Regions from separate parts of the Dorea longicatena genome, predicted to be linked through region 2. Evidence: riboswitches for the same ligand, from Rfam matches in the RefSeq annotation. Region 2 holds a riboswitch; the other holds the start of a gene.

Region 1 (10,711 bases), 180 kb from region 2:
CAGGAGATCTATTATTCACAGTTCCCGGAAGAACGTCCGGCTGCAGTTAAATCTTCAAAGGAAACCGGAAAAGATTTGGACAAAGCGGATAAAATGACAGAGAAGGCAGAGAAAGGAGCGGCAGAGTAATGAAGAAATTATTAAAGCTCATAGGAAAGTATAAGATTTTCCTTGCATTCAGTGTAATCTTTGCTGCAATCTCTGTAGTATTGCAGTTATATGTGCCGGTTTTATTCGGTGATGCAATTGATGAAGTTGTATCGGCACATCAGGTGAACTTTGATATGATGTGGTATTATCTGAAGCAGATTCTGATTTTTATCGTGATATCAGCATTTGCTACGTGGTTCATGAATCTGTTGAACAACCGGATGACTTACCGGATCGTGCAGGATATCCGTTCACAGGCAATCCGTCATATCCAGGTACTGCCGTTGTCTTATCTGGATCAGCACAGCACCGGAGATATTGTAAGCCGTGTCATTGCAGATACAGATATCTTATCCGATGGTCTGTTGTTGGGATTTACACAGTTATTTTCAGGAATCGTGACGATCGTTGTGACACTGATTTTCATGTTCTCTAAGAATGTGTGGGTAACACTGCTGGTGATCGTACTGACACCATTTAGTTTCGTAGTGGCGAAATTCATTTCTTCCAGGTCTTATACGATGTTCCGGAAGCAGAGTGAGACCAGAGGACGGCAGACCGCACTGATTGAAGAAATGATCGGCGGACAGAAAGTAGTAAAAGCATTTGGGTACGAGAAAGAATCATCCAGAAGATTTGATGAGATCAATAAAGAACTGCAGAACTACAGCCAGAAAGCAGTGTTCTACAGCAGTTTAACGAACCCGTCCACACGATTCGTCAATAATATCATTTACGCCGGAGTGGCTTTACTTGGAGCATTTCTGATACCGGGCGGCACGCTGACGGTCGGAGGACTTTCTGTACTGTTAGCGTATGCGAACCAGTATATGAAGCCGTTCAACGATATCAGTTCGGTAGTCACAGAGATGCAGAATGCGCTGGCATGTGCGGACCGTATCTTTGATCTGTTAGAGCAGAAAGAAGAGACATTGGATGCGGAAGGCGCATTTGCTACAGTTGATGGCAATGTTACAATCGACGATGTGGCATTTAGTTATGATAAAGAAAAAGAACTGATCGAGAACTTCAATCTGGATGTAAAACCGGGTATGCGTATTGCAATCGTTGGTCCGACAGGATGCGGTAAGACGACATTTATCAACTTGCTGATGCGCTTCTATGATGTAGATGAAGGAAAGATCCTGGTGGATGGAAAGGACATCCGGGAGGTATCCAGACATGCCCTTAGAAGCAGCTTTGGTATGGTGTTGCAGGATACCTGGATCAAGAGCGGAACCGTAAGAGACAACATCTGCTTTGGAAAACCGGATGCAACCGATGAAGAGATCATTCGTGCAGCGAAGGAAGCAAGAAGCTGGGAATTCATCCGGAGACTTCCAAAAGGTCTGGACACGGTGCTTCACGAAGACAGTATCAGCCAGGGTCAGAAGCAGCTTCTGTGTATCACAAGATGCTGCTTGCCGGAACGGATAATACACCGGCGAAGGAAATAGAGTATATGCGTCTGTTCGAGAATTATCCGGTAGACGGGATTATTCTTGTGGGAACGATGATCACGGCGGAACATCGGAGATTTCTGAAAGAATCGAAAGTACCGGTGGTTGTGATTGGTCAGCATACGAAATATGCGAACTGTATTTATCATGATGATTACGGCGCAGGGGAGGCCATGGGATGTGCGGTTGCGGCAAAGAGCCGGAAAGAGATTGCATATATCGGAGTATCAAGAGAAGATAAAGCAGCTGGAGCGGCCAGAGAAGATGGATTCCGGGAAGGTCTGAAAAGGTCGGGAAAAGAATTAAAAGACGGATATTATAAGGTGGCGGAGTTCACGACAGAATCCGGATATGAAAAGGTTCTGGAATTATTGAATGAAAAACATGACATCGATATCATATCATGCGCCACTGATACAATCGCAGCCGGGGCAATCGAAGCGATTCATACTTATGCCGGAAGTCAGATTCCGAAGAATGTAGAAGACACAGGATCCAGATTCCGTTATATATTAGAAAATACATCGATTCAGGTTACCGGATTTGGCGATAATCAGCTTTTAAAGGCGGTAACAGGTGGAATACCAACAGTGCATTTTGGCTATAAGACCAGTGGAATCCGGGGCGCAGAACTCCTGTTGGATGTAATAGAAAGGGATGAAAGCATTCCGGTAGAGATCAAACTTGGATTCCGGCTCGCTAACATTGATGATCCGGAAGAAAATATAGAAGACTAAGAGATGCCGGAGCAGAAAATCAGTGTGTAAAATGTGTAAATAGATTCCGAATCAGTCAAAAACAACAGAATTCGTGCAAACCGCACAAAATCGAATAGCAAATATCAGTAAAAATGCCATCTTTACAAATGGCATTTTTTTTCTTATTATAAAATTACAAAATGTGAAAACGATTACACATAGAACGAGGAAGGAGAGTTAATATGGATTACAGAAAGACCGCACAGGACATCCTGGATCATGTCGGCGGAAGTAAGAACATTGCATCTGCAGCACATTGTGCAACGAGACTTCGTCTTGTCATTGCAGATAATAAGAAAGTAAGTAAAGAAGCACTTGAAAATGTAGATGGGGTAAAAGGAGTCTTCGAAGCATCGGGACAGCTTCAAATTATCCTCGGAACCGGTACGGTAAATAAAGTATTTGCCGAGTTCATCGACATTGCAGGTATCACGGCAAGCTCGAAAGCAGAGGCAAAAGAGGCAGCTGCAGAGAAGCAGAACTGGTTCATGCGTGCGATCAAGCTGCTTGGTGATATCTTCGTACCGATCATTCCGGCCATCGTAGCCAGCGGTTTCTTAATGGGAATCATGAACTCACTTGATTTTATGAATAGCAACGGATTCCTCCATATTAATACACACAGTTCGATTTATGTATTTGCGAATCTGTTCAGTAACATTGCTTACACATTCCTGCAGATCCTGATCGCATTCTCAGCTGCAAAAGCATTCGGTGCGAACCAGTATCTTGGTGCAGTTATCGGTATGATCATGATCCATCCGTCACTGCAGAACGCTTATACTGTAGCAACAGAGGGTGTACAGCAGACACAGAGCGTATTCTTCGGACTGTTCAAGATTGACATGGTCGGATATCAGGGACACGTCATTCCTGTTATCATCGCCGTATGGATTCTGGCAGTGATCGAGAAGAAGTTACATAAGATCGTTCCGGAAGTTCTTGACTTGTTCGTAACACCTCTGGTCAGCGTATTTGTAACAGGTTACCTTACATTATCAATTGTAGGACCGATCTTCGTATGGGCTGAAAATGCAATTCTCGGAGCAATCCAGTGGATGCTAACGCTTCCTCTCGGAATTGGAAGTCTGATCATGGGAGGTTTATATGCACCAACCGTAGTAACCGGTATTCATCAGATGTATACAGCTATTGACATCGGACAGCTTGCAAAATACGGTGTTACATACTGGCTTCCACTTGCAAGTGCAGCCAACGTAGCACAGGGAGCTGCAGCACTTGCAGTAGGTATTAAGTCTAAAGATAAGAAGATCAAATCTCTGGCGCTTCCATCATCACTCAGTGCATTTATGGGAATTACAGAGCCTGCAATCTTCGGTGTAAACTTAAGATTCTTCAAACCATTCATCGCCGGATGTATCGGTGGAGGATGTGGGGCATTATATGCATCACTGGTACATCTTGGAGCGAAAGGAACTGGTGTGACAGGTATCTTCGGTATCCTGCTCTGCCTGAATCAGCCGCTTCAGTACCTGATCGAGATGGTGATCGCAGTCGGTGTTGCATTCGTGATCTCATTCCTGATCTATAAGGATGCAGAACCAAAGGCAGCAACCGCAGATGCAGCAGAGACAGCAGCAGTAGAAAATATGGAAACAACAGACGCAGTAGCAACAGACGATACAGCAGCAGACACAACAGCAGCTACAACAGAAGAGACATTAACAAGCCCGGTAAATGGAACACAGATTCCGTTAGCAGAAGTAGCAGATGAGACATTCGCATCAGAGATGCTCGGAGCTACCGTTGCAGTAGAGCCTGCAGATGGAAAAATCGTAGCGCCATGCGACGGAGAAGTATCGAATATTTTCGAGACAGGTCATGCCGTATGTATCACAACAGAAGCGGGTGGCGAACTTCTGATCCATATCGGTATTGATACTGTAAAAATGGATGGAAAAGGATTTACAAAGAAAGTTTCTGATGGCGATAAAGTACATGCAGGAGATATTCTGGTAGAAACGGACCTTGAGGAAATCAAGAATGCAGGATATCAGACGACAACAATGATGATTCTGACAAATACAGATGAATTCGGAAATGTAACAAAGGCAGAACCTGCTGAAGTTAAGACAACAAGTAAAGTTATGACACTTACAAAATAATGTGTATAGAAATAATGCTTATAGATAGATGGAGACGATTGATTTATGAACGCATTAACAAGAGATCTTGTAAAATTAGTAGAGACAGCAGAACAAAGCCAGAAAACCAGAGAAGAGTTATCCGTATCAGATAGAAAATTCCGTGAAAAACTACACCTGATGCCGCCGGTCGGCTGGCTGAATGATCCAAATGGACTCTGCCAGTTCCAGGGTATCTATCACGCGTTTTTCCAGTATTCGCCGTTTAATGCAGAAGGCGGTGTGAAGATGTGGGGTCACTATACCAGCAAGGATATGATTAAGTGGGAATATCAGGGTACCGCACTTTATCCAGATCAGCCATTTGACTGTCACGGAGTATATTCCGGATCCGCATTTATTGAAGATGGAAAAATGTATCTGTACTATACAGGAAATGTCAAATTAGAAGACGGGGAATATGATTACATCCGCACCGGACGTGAGGGCAATACCGTTCTGGTTATAACGGAAGACGGCAAGACGTTCGGAAAGAAAAAAGAACTGATGAGAAATTCAGATTATCCGGACGATCTGACCTGTCATGTAAGAGATCCAAAGGTATGGAAAGAAAATGGTACTTATTATATGGTACAGGGTGCAAGAACGAACAAAGATGTAGGTCAGGTACTTGTATTTGAATCTGAAGATAAAGTAAACTGGAAGTTCAGAAACCGGGTGGAATCCGAAAAGCCATTCGGGTATATGTGGGAATGCCCGGATTATTTCAAAATCGGAGATAAGAAACTTCTTTCCACGTCTGTTCAGGGACTGGAAGGTGGTATCTGGGAGGATCGTAATGTATATCAGTCCGGATACTTTGAGATAGAAGGAGATATTCTTGGAGAATACAAGTTGTCAGAGTATCATTTGTGGGATTATGGGTTTGATTATTATGCCCCGCAGAGTTTTGAGACGGAAGACGGAAGAAGGATCCACATCAGCTGGATGGGAATGCCGGACTGCGAAGAATACAGCAATCCGACCATTCAGACAGGATGGCAGCATTGCTTTACATTTCCAAGAGAAATCTTTGAAAAAGATGGCAAGATCTGTCAACGTCCGATAAGAGAACTAGAAGAGAAGAAACATCTGGTAAGTGATGTGAAAGGTATGCTGGTAAGAGAGGGATATCCGGTATATGAAATGACGATTTCGGATATTACAAAGAACCGCTTTAAAGTTATCCTTTCAGAGAAGCTGATCCTGGATTATGCTGACGGAAAATTCCGGATGCATTTTACAGATCAGGATAAAACTTCGGTATCTTCAGGAAGAAGCATGAGATATGTAGAAGTGGAAGAAGTGGAGAATCTGAAGATTCTGGCCGATACATCCTCTGTTGAAGTATTTGTAAATGATGGGGAATATGTATTTTCGACAAGATATTATCCGGAAGTGTATAAATTACAGGCAGAAGCTGTGGGAGCACAGATTACGTTGTCAGAAATTATGTAACGAAATATCAATCTGAGATACCAATAATATAGAAAGAAGATCACCATATATCAAAAGAAAGAGTTTCAGTAGAGAAATTTTCAAAAGATATATGGTGATTTTTAATACCAATGTATGCAATAGAAGCTGCCAGTGGCAGATTCTATGTATGCAAGAGATACAAATATTTTTCAAAATTAACGCCTTCGTTTACCGGAACATGTTCTTCTACAGAATCAATTAATGATTTTTCAAGAAAAGAACCTGCGGTCTGCATCATTTCCGTAAGGGAAATATCTCTGGCAAGTCCGCCTGTGATGCAGGAAGCAAAGAGATCACCCGTACCGGAATAACTTCCGTTGCAACAGGGATATGCCGAAAGAAAATGTGAAGAGCCATATAGCAGGAGATTTCCAATCTTATGAACTCCGTCATCTGCAGTAAAATGAATACCAGTGATGAGGACCTTTTTTTCATGATCCTTTGTCAAAGTCTGCCCTGCATCCTTAAGTCGTGAAATGAGCTGCTGTATAGACAGAGACGGATCCTGCAGGCTGTTATAATCTATATCCGTCAGCAGACAGAATTCGGTAAGGTTAGGAGTGATAACATCTGCACGTGCGACAAGTTCTTTCATAGCAGTCAGAAGCCCGGAAGTATACATATCATAGGTAACGCCATCGTCTCCCATTACAGGATCGACCAGAAGAAAGGTGTCTGCTGTTTGGAAAGTATCCAGAAAGTGCATGATCTGTTCAATCTGGCAGACACTGGCAACATAACCGGTATAGATTCCGGAAAAAGAAGTGCCTAGTTTCTTCCATTCCTGGCGGAAATAATCCATCTTATCGGTAAAATCATAACAGTAGTAGCTGGGGTATTCTGTTTGTGAACTTAAAATGGCGGTAGGGAGTGGACAGGCCTGGATTCCCATCGCAGATAATACGGAGATGGCAGCAGTCAGGGAACAGCGTCCAAGTCCGGACAGATCATTGATTACAGCAACTTTTTTTGTCATAAAGAAATCCTCATTTTCTAATGTATTGTAAATATGTAATAATTATACCATTATAAAAAGAAGAAAGAAACGGCCAGAGAAAAGGAAGACTTGCAGGCCACCAGAGCTTAAAAAAATAATTTAAAAAAATTTGAAAAAGTTGTTGACAGATAGAAAACGTTGCGCTATAATTAATTTTGTTGCTGAGGTACATAAATAACTGAGGCAAACAAATATAATATGTGCGCGTAGCTCAGCTGGATAGAGCGTCTGGCTACGGACCAGAAGGTCGGGAGTTCGAATCTTCTCGCGCACGTACGAGAGACCCTTGTTTGACATTAAGTCGGACGAGGGTTTTTTGCTGTTCCGAAGCGGATGTTTCAATTCAGATGACCGGGACAGTATTGACATAATTTGGGCAACTGTGTTAAGGTTACATAGTAAATTTAATCAAGATTGTGTGAGGTGTCAGTCAGAAGGATTCAGAATAATTTGTGGAAAGAAGGATCTGACTGGTGAAAAGGGAAACAGGTGAGAATCCTGTACGAACTCGTCACCGTGTTTTGCAAGCAGAAGCTACAGATCCACTGGGAGAACCGGGAAGGGAGCAGATGTGTCAGAGCAATAAGCCGGGAGACCTGCCTTTCGCAGTACAGGAACGAAAAAGTTCAGGCCACGAGGAATTGGCAGTACGAAATGGATCACAGAACTGTATGTGGTATAATACAGTTTTATTTTCGTTGTCTTCGTTTCCTGACGGAGGCTTTTTTTGGCTATATATTCGGAAGGAGCTGACGGAGGCCGAGTTTTTTTGTATCTCGTGCATTGACAATCGGAAAATCAGGAGGTAAAAGAAATGAAAAAGAAACTGGTAGTTGTATTATTATCAGCAGCTATGTGTGTAGCAGCACTTGGCGGATGTGGTTCCAAAGCAGGTAGCAGTTCAGACAGCAGCAAGAAGACTGCAGAGAATTCATCAAAAGAGGACGATCAGAAAGCTGCAGATGAAGTAGCAAAGAAGATTGATGCCATCTATGTGCAGGAAAGAAACGACAAGACAGATGAGCAGTGTAAAGAAGCGAAAGAAGCGTGGGACAAATTGACAGATGCACAGAAAGAACTTGTGGAAGGTGAAAATGCTGATCCGGATTATTTCGGAAGAGATACAGGGGATGCTTCCCAGGATGATCCGTTAAATGAAGATAACATCGGGGAGAAGGAACTCTTGGTAGTAAGTTTCGGAACATCTTTTAATGCAAGCCGTGCAGCCGATATCAGCGGAGTTGAAAAAGCACTTCAGGCAGCTAATCCGGACTGGTCCGTAAGAAGAGCATTTACAGCACAGATCATCATTAATCATGTACAGGCAAGAGATGGTGAGAAGATTGATAACATGGATCAGGCTTTAGAGCGTGCAGTAAAGAATGGTGTAAAGAAACTGGTTGTACAGCCTACACATCTGATGCACGGTGCAGAGTATGATGAGTTAACAGAAACAGTAAATAGTTACAAAGATAAATTCGAATCTGTTAAAATCGCAGAACCACTTCTCGGAGAAGTTGGAGCGGACGCAACAGCAATCAATGAAGACAAGGCTGCAGTAGCTAAGGCAATCACTGCAGAAGCAGTAAAGACAGCAGAATATGACAGCCTTGATGCAGCAGCAGAGGACAGCACAGCATTTGTATTCATGGGACATGGAACATCTCATACAGCAAAGATCAGCTATTCTCAGATGCAGGCACAGATGGAACAGCTTGGATATAAGAATGTATTCATCGGAACAGTAGAAGGTGAGCCGGAAGATACTTCCTGCGAATCCGTTATCGCAAAAGTAAAAGATGCCGGATATAAGAATGTAATCCTTCGTCCACTTATGGTTGTTGCCGGAGATCATGCTAATAATGATATGGCCGGAGATGATGATGATTCATGGAAGAGTCAGTTTGAGGCATCTAAGAACTTTGACAGTGTAAAGACACAGATTGCAGGTCTTGGAGAGATCGATGCAATTCAGCAGTTATATGTTGCTCATACAAAAGCAGCTATGGATGCACAGTAAGAAAGATAATTAAGGGAGATAACAATGTTGAGAAAGAGATTGATGGCAGTTGTACTGTCTGCAGTAATGACAGCTGCAATATTCACAGGATGTGCAAGTAAGGATGACAGCAGCAAATCAGACAACAAATCAGCCAAGACAGAACAGCAGAAGTCTGATGCAAAAGAAGAAAAATCAAAAGATTCAAAGTCCGAAGCAGCAAAGGCGCCGATCGAGGATGGGACCTATACTGCAGAATTTAAGACGGACAGTACGATGTTTCATGTAAATGAAGCAAATGAAGGAAAAGGTACACTGACTGTAGAAGATGGAAAGATGACGATACATATCAGTCTCGTATCAAAAAATATCGTGAATCTCTTCCCTGGTACAGCAAAAGAGGCTCAGAAAAAAGGTACAAAACTTTTAGAACCAACCACAGACAAAGTTACATACAGCGATGGAACGACAGAAGAAGTCTATGGATTTGATGTTCCGGTTCCGGCGTTAGATGAAGAATTTGATCTGGCGTTGATCGGAACAAAGGGCAAATGGTATGATCACAAGGTAAGTGTATCAAACCCGGTAAAAGCTGAATAAAATGTATGAATAAAAACTCTTATTTCCCATATATTGTACAGACTACAAAAAGGTGGGGAATAAGAGTTTTTTTTGTATCAAATAATGCAAAGATACATAAAAATAGTAAAAATGCATAAAAAAAATAAGAATTACTGGACTTTTATGTTAAAACGCACTAATATTGAATTAACGGTAAAACGGAATAAAAAACAGGAAGGAAATAAGCGAATGAAAGGAAATGTAATTGTAGGACAATCTGGGGGACCAACTGCAGCGATCAATGCCAGTCTTGCCGGTGTATACCGGACAGCGAAAGACCGTGGAGCCAATAAAGTATATGGAATGCTTCACGGAATCCAGGGATTATTAAAAGAAAAATATATTGATCTGTCAGATCATATCAAGACCGAACTGGATGCGGAATTATTAAAAAGAACACCGGCCGCATTTTTGGGATCCTGCCGTTATAAGCTTCCGGAGATCCATGAGAACAGAGAAGTGTATGATAAGATATTTGAGATCCTGGACAAACTGGATATCGAAGTATTTATCTATATCGGTGGAAATGATTCTATGGATACAATCAAGAAATTATCGGATTATGCCATTATATTCGGTCATGCAATCCGTTTCATTGGATGTCCGAAGACGATTGATAATGACCTTGCACTTACCGATCATACTCCAGGATATGGAAGTGCGGCAAAATATATCGGAACATCTATGAAAGAGATTATCCGTGACAGCTTCTGCCTGGAATATGAAAAAGGCGTGGTATCTATCGTCGAAATAATGGGAAGAAATGCCGGATGGCTGACCGGAGCGGCTGCATTGTCAAAGGGAGAAGACTGCGAAGGACCAGATCTTATCTATCTGCCGGAACTTCCATTTGATCTTCAGTTATTTGGAGAAAAGATCAAACAATTATTACAGGAGAAAACATCTATTGTTGTTGCAGTATCAGAAGGAATCCGTACAGAAGATGGAACTTATGTATGTGAACTTGGCAACAGTATTGACTTTGTAGATGCATTTGGACATAAGCAGTTATCCGGAACAGCATCTTACCTTGCAAGTTATATTGCAGGGGAGATTGGATGTAAGACACGTGCGATTGAATTAAGTACATTACAAAGAGCCGC
Region 2 (10,711 bases):
CATCTTTCTTAAGATTGCCAGCAGTTCCAGTTTATGACGGATATCCAGATAAGAGGTCGGCTCATCCAGGATCATCACTTCCGGTTCCTGACAGATAGCCCGGGCAAGCAGCACCCGCTGCCTCTGTCCGTCACTGATTTCCTGAAAATTACGGATTCCAAGTTCCTGTGCATGTACCGCCTCTAATGCCTCATCCACCTTTCTCTCATCTTCCCTTGACAAGATTCCAAGTCTTCCGGTATAAGGATAACGCCCGGTCGCTACAATATCATGACAGGTCATCAATTCTGGTTTCATCCTCTCGGTCAGCATCACGGCCGCCTTAACTGCCATCTCTTTATAAGAAAGTTTACGGATTTCCTCGCTATCTATGTATACTTCCCCGCCAATCAGCTTTAACTGTCTGGTGATGCTTTTTAATATTGTAGATTTTCCCGCTCCATTGGGACCGATCAGTGTCACGATCTCGCCTTTTTTTATTTTCAGATTAATATCGCTTATCAGCGCATTCCCCTGATATCCCACTGCGAGATCTTTCATTTTTATATAATACTCTGTCATCTTCTACCTGCCTTTCTGCCCACGCACCATCATGAAGATTACAACAGGCGCTCCGAATATCGAAGTCACCGTACTGATATTCAATTCCATTGGTGCAAATGCCATTCTCGCGATCAGATCACAGATCATACAGAATACCGCTCCACCAACAAATGTTCCTGGTATCACTACCAAAGGTTTCGATGTACGAAGTGCATGTTTTACCAGATATGGAACCGCTATTCCGACAAATGAGATCGGACCTGCAAATGCAGTTACGCTTGCCGAAAGAATACTGGACAAGAGAATCAGTGCCACCCTGAAAAAGCGGATATTCACTCCCATGCTCTGCGCATAAGCTTCTCCCAGCTGATAAGCACCGATTGGCTTAGACAGGAAAAATGTAAGTACAGTCGTCACACCGATCACGATCACCGCTACCTGTACATTACTCCAGTTCATTCCGGAAAAGCTCCCCTGTGACCATCCATGAAGATTGACAATATCAGAATCCTCTGCAAATGTAACGACAAAATCTGTGATTGCCGAACAAATGTAGCCAATCATGATTCCACCTACCAGAAGTGTGGCCATATGCTTCATTTTCCTGGATAGCAGTAAAATAAAACCGGTGGAGATCAATGCTCCGATAAATGCCGCAACAATCAGTGTATAAGAAGACACAAATGCATAGCGTTCCAAAAAGAATATCATTGCCAGTGCCACCATCATCTTCGCTCCGGACGAAATTCCAAGGACAAACGGTCCCGCGATCGGATTGGAAAAGAAAGTCTGAAGTAAGAATCCAGATAATGACAACGCTCCCCCAAGGATTGCTGCCATCAGAACCCGTGGCAGACGTATCTTCCATATAATATTTGCTTCCGTTCCGCCCTCTCCCCGTCTTGCCAGTATTTTCAGGATCTCTGGCAAGGAGATATGTACATTTCCTGTATTGATATTCAAAACCGTAACAATCAAAAATGCTGCCGTCAATACAGAAAATACCAGAATATATCTGGAACGCCGTTTAAAAATTTCCTTTTGATAAACAGATCCGGCCGTATCCTGCCGATCCGTTTTCTGATTATAAGTGTCTGCCACGTTATATTTCTCCTTTGATGAAAAATCAGGTGAACATTTCCTTTTGCCCACCTGATTCTTATTATACTGTATTATTTTACCCTGTACAAGAATGTCATATCCTTCTCATCTCCATTTGTCAGCATCAGATGAATATCCGTGATCAGATTACCGACTATATCCGTTGCCTGATACAGTGATTTGCCGGTGCACCATACATTACCGTTCTTCACAGCTTTAAAATCCTTAAACAGTTCATTCTTTGCCGTCAGCTCTGCAATACTGTTTATCGGACTGTCAATTGTTGCATTGTAGATCAGATAGTCTGCTTCTTCCGCCTTTGAATAGAATTCTTCCATTGATAATTCTACCGAAGCACTCTTGCTTTCTGTATTCTTAAGATCTGAAAAAATGTATTTTCCTCCGGCAATATCAATCATCTTCGGAATATAATCTTTACTGCTTCTTACGACCACTGTTCCATCTGCATTAACAAAGAAATAAGCAACCGTCTTTCCCGTATTCTTAAAATCTTTCAGGTTTTCGATCACCTTCGTCTGTTTCTCGAAAAATGTATCTGCCACATCCTCTTTATTCAACATTGCCGCATAAGCCTTAATCCATTCTGTTCTGCCAAGCGGATGACTTTCATAGCTGGACCGGTCGATAAATACCGGAATATCCAGATCTTCGATCATTTCCTGTACTTTTGGCGTATGCAGGATCATCGTTGATTCAATTGCAAGATCACAATCCTCATCTACCAGCATCTCATAATCCGGCTCACTGTATTTTCCGGCGAACAATATCCGGCCTTCCTCCATAGCTTTTTTCGCATTATCAATATACCAGTCTGAAGCCTGTGCGCCTGACATCCGGATACTGTCCAGGCCATCCATCGAATCGAACAGTGCCATTGCCGATGTTGCCGCAAGATAAATGTGATCCAGCGGCTGTTTTAATACCACAATATCTTTATCCAGATCTGCCGGTTTCTTCTTTCCTTCCGGAACGATCAGATACTGTCTGTCATCATGCACATCCAGTAATTTATATCCACCTTTATAATAGTAAACATCAAAACCTGTGGCATATTTTAACTGCATCGTCTTCTGATACTTCAGTCCGTCTATCTTCGGAGCTTTCTTTTCTTCTGCCCCGTTTTCTTCTGTCTGCTGTGTTCCGTCTCCTTTAGACACACCCGATTTTCCTGAACTACTGCATCCAGTCAGTGCTCCTGTTACCAGAAGCACTGTACTTGCAAGTATACACAACAAGCGATATGTTCTCTTTTTCATTCTTTTCTCCACTTTTTTTCTGATTACATGATATTTTGTCTGCATTCCGATCATTTTATGCGATCCGCATTCTGGTCATCTTATATAACCCTTATTCTGCACTCTGATCTTCACATCCGAGGATTACCTGATAGACTTTTTCCCATTCTTTCTTTGCATCTTTTCCCTTTTCATCTTTTGAACGGTCAACGATCACAGGCATCTCAAGAAGCGTCATCTTCTCGGTCATCTTCTGATAAGCTTTCATTTTCTTTCTGGCAGCTTTCTTACTACTTCCTTTTTTCGGCAGGATACCGGAAGAAAGGAGTGCCAGATCACATTTATTTTTTACCAGTTTCTTATAATTTAATTTGCCGGATTTACCTGTGTAAATGATTTCTTTCTTTTCCATCTTTTCTTTGATAGTCTCATTCTTACACTTCTTTTTCTTTACACCAACTGCCGTCACTTTATCAGTCTGTCCCAGTTTGGCTATCTTGGAAATGATCTTATTGGTTCCTGCATAGATATGATCTGCCGGCTGTCTCACCACGATAACTTCCTTATCAAGTCCTGCAGGAATCTCTGCATTTTCCGGAACGATCAGATATTTTACAACTTTGTTCAGATACAGTGCTGCCTGCTCCTGCTCTGCAGGATTCAGTCCGCTTGTATCCGAAGACTGTTTCCATTTCTTACCGGCTGCTTTTCTTCCCGTCTTTTTGCTCATATCAATTTCCAGAAGTGTGATCCCCTGATCATAATGATAGATTTTGAAATATTTCGCATGCTCGGCTTTTGTCTCTGACTGATATTCCAGGCCGATGATCTCAGGTGCTACTTCATCCAGTTTCTTACTTGCAGCTGCCGTCTTACTGCTGTCACTGCCATTTACACCAATCACGGTAATTTCTTTTCCATTAGCTCTTGTTGATGCATTTGCTTTTGCTGCTTCCGCAATGTATACAAAAATCGTATACTTAATCTCATGTGCTGCAGACATGGCTGTTGTCATACCTACAATCGTATTATTCTTATTCAGTTCCACCGGAATTACAAAGGAAGTAGAGCTTCCTGTTTTGGAACTTGGATAATATACATTTCCATTGGCTTTCACGTACTGGTAATGCGTACTGCTGAATGTGATCGTTGCATATGCCTGGCCACCGGTAACTGTTACCTTACTACAGCTGATTCTTACCTTTCCGGTTCCACCTGACCATGAGAAGCTGTCCGGTGTGTATACACCATCTTTTAAGCCTGTGGCACTGTTAACTCTGGCTGTTGATTTGTTCAGATCTGATTCGTATTTTGATTCTTTGTCCGGTTTTCCATTGTTTGTTGTATTATTTCCTGTATTTCCGTTATTGCTTCCTGTACTTCCTGAGTTATTTCCATTGGAAGTATTTCCCGGGTTGTTATTATTTCCGCCCGGTGTCAGCGATCCATTGCTTCCGTTATTGCCATTCGAAGCATTTCCATGATTGCTGTCCGCAATCTTAGTCATGCCTTCTGAATGGAATGTCAGTGTTCTGGTATCCCATTTATTACTCTTCGTTGTATGAACGGCAATCGTCATTACCTCATCCAGTTTCTCTACCGGAATCTGGAATGTATACTGCTCTGCAAGAAGCGAATCTGGAAGTATCCAGTTACTTTCATCGTTCGGCGCGTCTTTTACATCTCCCAGATAGATTCTGTTATATCCCCGTCCGCTCAATGTTACTGCTGCCGTCATCTGTCCATTCTTTACCGTCATTACACAGTTTGTGACACGGATCATCTTTCCACCGGCTTCGGCATTCACCTGATAGTTTCCGTCTGTCAGGGTCTTATTTTCTGTTTCCTGTGCTGTTACCGTTACCTTACATGTGGCTTTAATCTCTGTACCTTCAGAGTTATTAAATGTTGCTGTTACCTCTGCAGTTCCTGCTTTCATTGCAGTCAGCTTAGCCTGTGATCCGGATTTTTCAACCGTTACAACCTCCGGATCAGAAGAAGTCCATGTCATATCCGGTGCTGTCTCTTCTGCTGATAATGCCGGTGTAAACTTAAGCGTCAGGTTCTTAACTTCTCCCGTCTTCATACTGAGTTCCGTTCCTTCACTGAAGCTTACACCTGTGATAACCGTCTGTTCCGGAGCTTCCGGTGTTGTCGGCTCTGTATCTTTGGAAATGTTGATGTTTAGCTTATATTCTGTATAGGATCCCATCTTTTCCACATATCCGATCACATTCATCTCTTTATTAATATCAGCCGGAATATCAAATGCGCTGGTTCCTGCTGCACTGTCTGTTCTTTTTTCATATTCTTTTACAGTGCCATTTACATTTACCCACAGTTTTGGATATCCGGCACTTGAAAATACGATTCTGGCAGTCGCTTTTCCATCCTTTACTTCCACTTTTTCACAGGTGATACTTGTTCTGGATGATCCGCCTACTTTTGCCTCTACTTTATATGTTCCGTCTTTCAGTTCACCGGTTGTTCCACTGACCACTGACAGCTTTGCAAGAGCCGCATTCTTCTTCGCGTCTTCGTCCTCCGCAGTATCTGTTCCTTTACCGGCTGTTTCCGCTTTATTTTCTTCCTGACTTCCAACCGCCGTCACACTGCTTTCTGCCTGTCCGGCATTCGAAGCAGTCTCATTCTGCTCCGCTTCACTGCCCTCCTGTACATTCGCATTCACAGCATTTTCTACAGCTGCATTCTGATCTTCCGCATACACTCCCGATACCGGTGCAACTGCCATAGACACAGCCATAAATAAGGCCAAAAATTGCTTGGAATTGTGTTTCATCTTTTACTCTCTCCCTACTACTTTTCTGTCACCAAAAATACCCTTCCACGAAATCATCCGTAAAAGGGTATAAAATGGCCTTGTGAATTTATTATAATTTTCCTCCATTTTTGTACAACCAATTACTCGTGGTCCGGATTTACTTCCATGTACGCTACAGGCAGGTCTCCTGACTCACAGATCCATACATCAGAAGCTTGTCTTCCCGTTATCCAGTGACTTTTTTCTTTTCTGATATTCCCTGCTCACAGTGACGAGTTCGTACAGGACTTGCACCTGTTTCCCTTTTCACCGGCTCTGATCAATCTTATCCAACCGGCACCTGCAGTTTTCATTCTATTCTTTTCACCTTGACTACGATACCACAAGTATCTGTAAAATGCAATTATTAACCCAGATTCTGCTTCTGTACCATATCTTCCGTACGATATTTTTCAAATGTAGAAAGTACCTCTTTCTCATCAGAACCATCTACTACAAAGATCAGCCTCTGATTCAATGTAACTGTCATCATTCCCATAACTGATTTTCCATCAATGATAAGTTTATGTACAGTATCTTCAATCAGAGTATCAGCCTCTACTTTCTGACACATTCTTGAAAATTCTACAAGCTGTTCCGGTGTTTCAAATTTTACATTCATTTTTACCATAATTAAGTCTCTCCTCTCAGGTGTATCCATTATTTTCGTTACAAACACATCTGTTCATAAAAAAATATAAATCAGTATACTACGTTTTTTTCTACAATGTAATATATTTTTTATTTCTTAACATTGTCTTTTCACATGGGATATATTATACTTATCTGGCATCATCTGGATAAAAGATAGCAAATTATTTTTATATATCAATTTTATATATTATTTTGGAGGATATTATGAGTACATACGATTATTACCGCATTTTCTACCATGTCGCACAACAGCACAGTTTTACAAAAGCGGCAGAGGTATTACACAATAACCAGCCGAATATTACCCGGTGTATGAATAATCTTGAGACAGAACTTGGCTGCCATCTTTTCGTCCGTTCGAACCGTGGGGTCTCACTGACTCCGGAAGGACAGAAGCTTTTTAACCACGTTGCAATTGCCTTTGAACAACTGGAGCTCGGAGAAACCGAGTTGAAGCGTGACCAGAGCCTTACCAGCGGACTCATCTCCATCGGAGTCAGCGAAAATGCACTACGTATTATGCTGCTGCCAAAATTAGAAGCATTTCACAATCATTATCCACATGTAAGGCTTAAGATTTCCAACCATTCCACTCCGCAGGCAATCGCTTCCCTGGAAAGCGGGCTGGTGGATTTCGCAGTTGTAACAACACCTCTTTCGGTCCAGAAGCAGTTCCAGAAGATTTCCCTTGGTTCTTTCCGGGAAATTCTGATCGCCGGTCCGAAATACAAAGAACTGGCTTCTCACATCTGCTCGCTGGAAGAACTTGCGGAATATCCTTTTGTCTCGCTGGAGAATAATACCAGCACCAGAGATCTTCATATTCAGTACTTTTCTTCCCACGGCTTTCCGTTCCGTCCGGATCTGGAAGTTACATCTACCGATCAGTGTCTGGCCCTGATCCAGCACAATCTCGGTATCGGCTTCTATCCGGAGAAACTTGCAGAAGAACCGCTGAAGCGCGGGGAAATTCTTCAGATTCATCTGAAAGAATCTCTTCCTGCAAGACACATCTGTCTTGTACAGAATGCTTCCAAGCCACAAAGTATTGCAGCACAGAAACTAATCGAGACATTGATCCGCATCTGACAGCGGATCAATGTCTCTTATTTTTTCTTCTATTATGCTCTGCTTCTCCGTGCTTCTATATCCAGGAACATCAGCAGGAAGCTGACAATCAAAAGTCCGCACGATACCCATATCATATGGATTCCGTAATTGGCAGAAAGATTGCCGCCGATTCCGGCTCCTATCGCAAACAGAACTATGATTCCCAAATAATACATTGCCTGGCGCAGCTGCTCTGGTCTTCTTTCTCTCAGATAAAAAGACAGTGCTGCCGTTCCGCTTCTCAAATTACCGATACACATCGTACTCGCATATGAGAATCCATTCACCTTCCGGAAACTCTGCACCTGCATCGCACAGGCAAAGGATACCAGAACAGTCGCGATCATATTTCCGCGTTGTGGAATAAATCCTACAATGAACAGGATTATAATCTCTGCTCCCAGAATTCCCTGTCTCCAGTGCAGATGTTTTGCATATTTATACTTATGCTGGATCTGTTCTGCGATCAGAACACCCAAAGCAAATGCAAAAAGCGGAAATAAATACTTCAGTCCCGCCTCCCATTTTCCCGTCATGAAATTCTGGCTCATCAGCACCACGTTACCTGTCTGTGCATTCGAGAATACTTCATTACGCGTATTATAGGTATATGCATCCTGAAATCCTCCCGATAAAGCCAGAAATGCACTACAGATGAATGCCTCCGACATCTGTTTCCCGGAAAATAAACTTTTCATTACTCCCATGTTTTCATCTCCTTAGAAAAAACGGGGAATTGCTTTCACACGTTTTTACGTTTTCAAACCAATCCCCCTCAGCAAACTATTATACGAGAGAATATCAAAAATGTGAAACGTATATTTGATATATCTTTCATATCTTTTTTATATATTCAATTTGATATTAAGCCTCCCAGACTTCTTCTGCAACTTCTTTTACAAACGAAACCTTTTCCCACTGCTTTTCATTATTATTCTGAATTATTCTTACATCCCGCCTGTGTATTTTTTCAACGCTTCCATATACACCTTTCCATACCGGCTCAGTGCCACATCTTTCCGCACGATCGTTCCGATCCGCATATATTCATCCACCAGAAGCGGCTTCCCGATGATATTCTCACCGTTCAGTTCTTTACTGATCACGCCGGAGCTTACCGTATACCCGTCCAGGCCGACCGCCAGATTGAAAAGCGTTGCCCGGTCTCTGACTTTGATGTTCTTATTCCGGTCCAGTGTGCTTAATATCTCTTCGGAAAAATAAAAGGAATTATAATCCCCCTGCTCAAATGACAAATACGGATACTCCTCCAGATCTTCCAGTGTCAGTGCTTCCTTATCTGCCAACGGATGCTTTGAACTGATAAATACATGTGGCTTTGCTACGAATAACTCTTCGAATTTCAGATCATTCTGACGGATCAGTTTCATGATGATCGTCTCATTCTGTGAAGAAGTATACAGAATACCTATCTCACTTTTCAGCTTCGCCACATCTTCGATGATCTCATAAGTCTGTGTCTCCCGCAGTGTGAAATCATATTTTCTCGCATCAAATTTACGGATCACATCTACAAATGCATTGACCGCAAAAGAATAATGCTGGCAGGATACGGAAAATCTCGGGTTCCGTTCATTTACATTCAGATACCTCTCCTGCATGAGGCCGACCTGATCCAGTATCTGTCTTGCATAGGCGAGAAATTCATCTCCCTCTGCGGTGATCGTCACCCCTTTATTCGTCCGGTGAAAAATCGTCACCTGCATCTCCTGCTCCAGTTCCCGGATCGCATTGGTAAGACTCGGCTGGGAAATGAACAGCTCTTTTGCCGCCTCACTTATCGTCCCCTTCTCCGCAACCATGGTAATATACCTTAACTGCTGTAATGTCATAAATTCTTCCTCCCTACAGCATATAGATCAGTGCGTTACAGATACATGCCGCAATATTACTTCCGCCTTTTCTCCCCCTCGCTACAATATACGGGGTATCTTCCAGAGTCAGGATCAGCTCTTTGGACTGTACCACATTTACAAAACCAACCGGCACACCGATTACAAGCTCCGGACGGATTCTTCCGTCTTTGATCAGTTCATACAGATGGATCAGTGCTGTCGGAGCATTCCCAATGGCAAAGATTAGCTTTTCATTCCGTTCACACGCTTTTTCCATACTGGCAACGGCTCTTGTTGTTCCATTCTTCTTCGCCGCCTGCGCCACATCTTCATCCGACATAAAGCAGTATACCTGACCGCCATACTGTTCCAGTCTCTTTTTGTTAATTCCGGAACGTCCCATCTGTGTATCGGTTACAATGGAAGCACCGCCTCTGATCGCTTCAAGTGCTTTCTCCACCGCATGCTCGGAATACACCAAATTCTTCGCATAATCAAAATCCGCACTGGTATGTATGCAGCGCTTTGTAATTGGTGCCTGAATCTCAGGAAGCACGATGCCTTCCTGCTCCAGTTCTTCCGTAATGATCTCAAAGCTGCGCTTTTCGATCTCTGTCGGAAGAACATTTTCTATCTCTATTTTAGTATGTGCTGCGTGATTATTTTTCTGTATATTCAACGTTTTCTTCCTTTCTCTTCATAGTCCGTCATAGCCCACATCTCATCTTTTCTAACTACAAAACTTGCCATCGGCAACTTCTCTTGCATACTTTGGTATCTACAGCTCCTTACGAATACATAGTAATCCCGAAAAATTATTTCTGCATTCCCATGATCTGATAGATTGCCTTCATGTCCAGATGTTTTCTGAGTGTATCTGCAAGAAGATCATACTGGCTTTCTTTGAATGCTTTCAGGTCCACACCTTCCACTTCTTCCATTGAAAGTCCTTTCTTTTCTGCCAGGGATTTTACGATCTCCGATACAATTTTCTCCTTATCAAAAATGCCGTGGATGTATGTTCCGTATACATTTCCATGCGAGATTCCGTCTGTACTGTTCTCTATTCTGTTTTCCGGCTCCATATCCGGAATCTGTCTGTCCTTTTTCTTCACCGTATCGTGAATCTGATTCATCGGACATCCTTCCAGAAGTTCGGTCTTTCCCATATGGATCTCGTATCCTTCAAACTTCAGATTCTCAAGTGCTTTCAGATTCCCCTCCACATGAAGGAGTGTTCCATTCACCCTTGTTCTGGTCTTTTCTGTGGTAAATGTAGTCGTTACCGGCAAAAGGCCGAGTCCTTTCATACTGCCGCCATCTTCCACGCCTTCCGGATCACTGAGCGACTGCCCCAGCATCTGATAGCC

The links. Region 2 has a riboswitch for cobalamin ahead of NQ508_RS04005 (Ig-like domain-containing protein). Riboswitches for the same ligand answer to the same signal wherever they lie in the genome.
Region 1: another riboswitch for cobalamin. It lies ahead of NQ508_RS03165 (sirohydrochlorin cobaltochelatase); the one in region 2 lies ahead of NQ508_RS04005 (Ig-like domain-containing protein).

The regions. Positions count from the first base shown of each region.
Region 1 is NZ_CP102280.1:642,325-653,035, forward strand. It holds gene NQ508_RS03130 (ABC transporter ATP-binding protein) at 1-129, shown strand, start outside; gene NQ508_RS03135 (ABC transporter ATP-binding protein) at 129-1,607, shown strand; gene NQ508_RS03140 (trehalose repressor) at 1,553-2,347, shown strand; gene NQ508_RS03145 (PTS sucrose transporter subunit IIABC) at 2,551-4,494, shown strand; gene NQ508_RS03150 (glycoside hydrolase family 32 protein) at 4,540-5,970, shown strand; gene NQ508_RS03155 (pyridoxamine kinase) at 6,113-6,967, opposite strand; tRNA gene NQ508_RS03160 (tRNA-Arg) at 7,189-7,262, shown strand; cobalamin riboswitch at 7,393-7,606, shown strand; gene NQ508_RS03165 (sirohydrochlorin cobaltochelatase) at 7,803-9,008, shown strand; gene NQ508_RS03170 (hypothetical protein) at 9,033-9,587, shown strand; gene NQ508_RS03175 (6-phosphofructokinase) at 9,798-10,711, shown strand, end outside.
Region 2 is NZ_CP102280.1:824,032-834,742, reverse strand. It holds gene NQ508_RS04020 (ABC transporter ATP-binding protein) at 1-561, opposite strand, end outside; gene NQ508_RS04015 (FecCD family ABC transporter permease) at 565-1,578, opposite strand; gene NQ508_RS04010 (ABC transporter substrate-binding protein) at 1,716-2,921, opposite strand; gene NQ508_RS04005 (Ig-like domain-containing protein) at 3,013-5,700, opposite strand; cobalamin riboswitch at 5,843-6,041, opposite strand; gene NQ508_RS04000 (HPr family phosphocarrier protein) at 6,089-6,352, opposite strand; gene NQ508_RS03995 (LysR family transcriptional regulator) at 6,580-7,464, shown strand; gene NQ508_RS03990 (YoaK family protein) at 7,497-8,192, opposite strand; gene NQ508_RS03985 (LysR family transcriptional regulator) at 8,433-9,338, opposite strand; gene NQ508_RS03980 (precorrin-8X methylmutase) at 9,352-10,020, opposite strand; gene NQ508_RS03975 (cobyric acid synthase) at 10,157-10,711, opposite strand, start outside.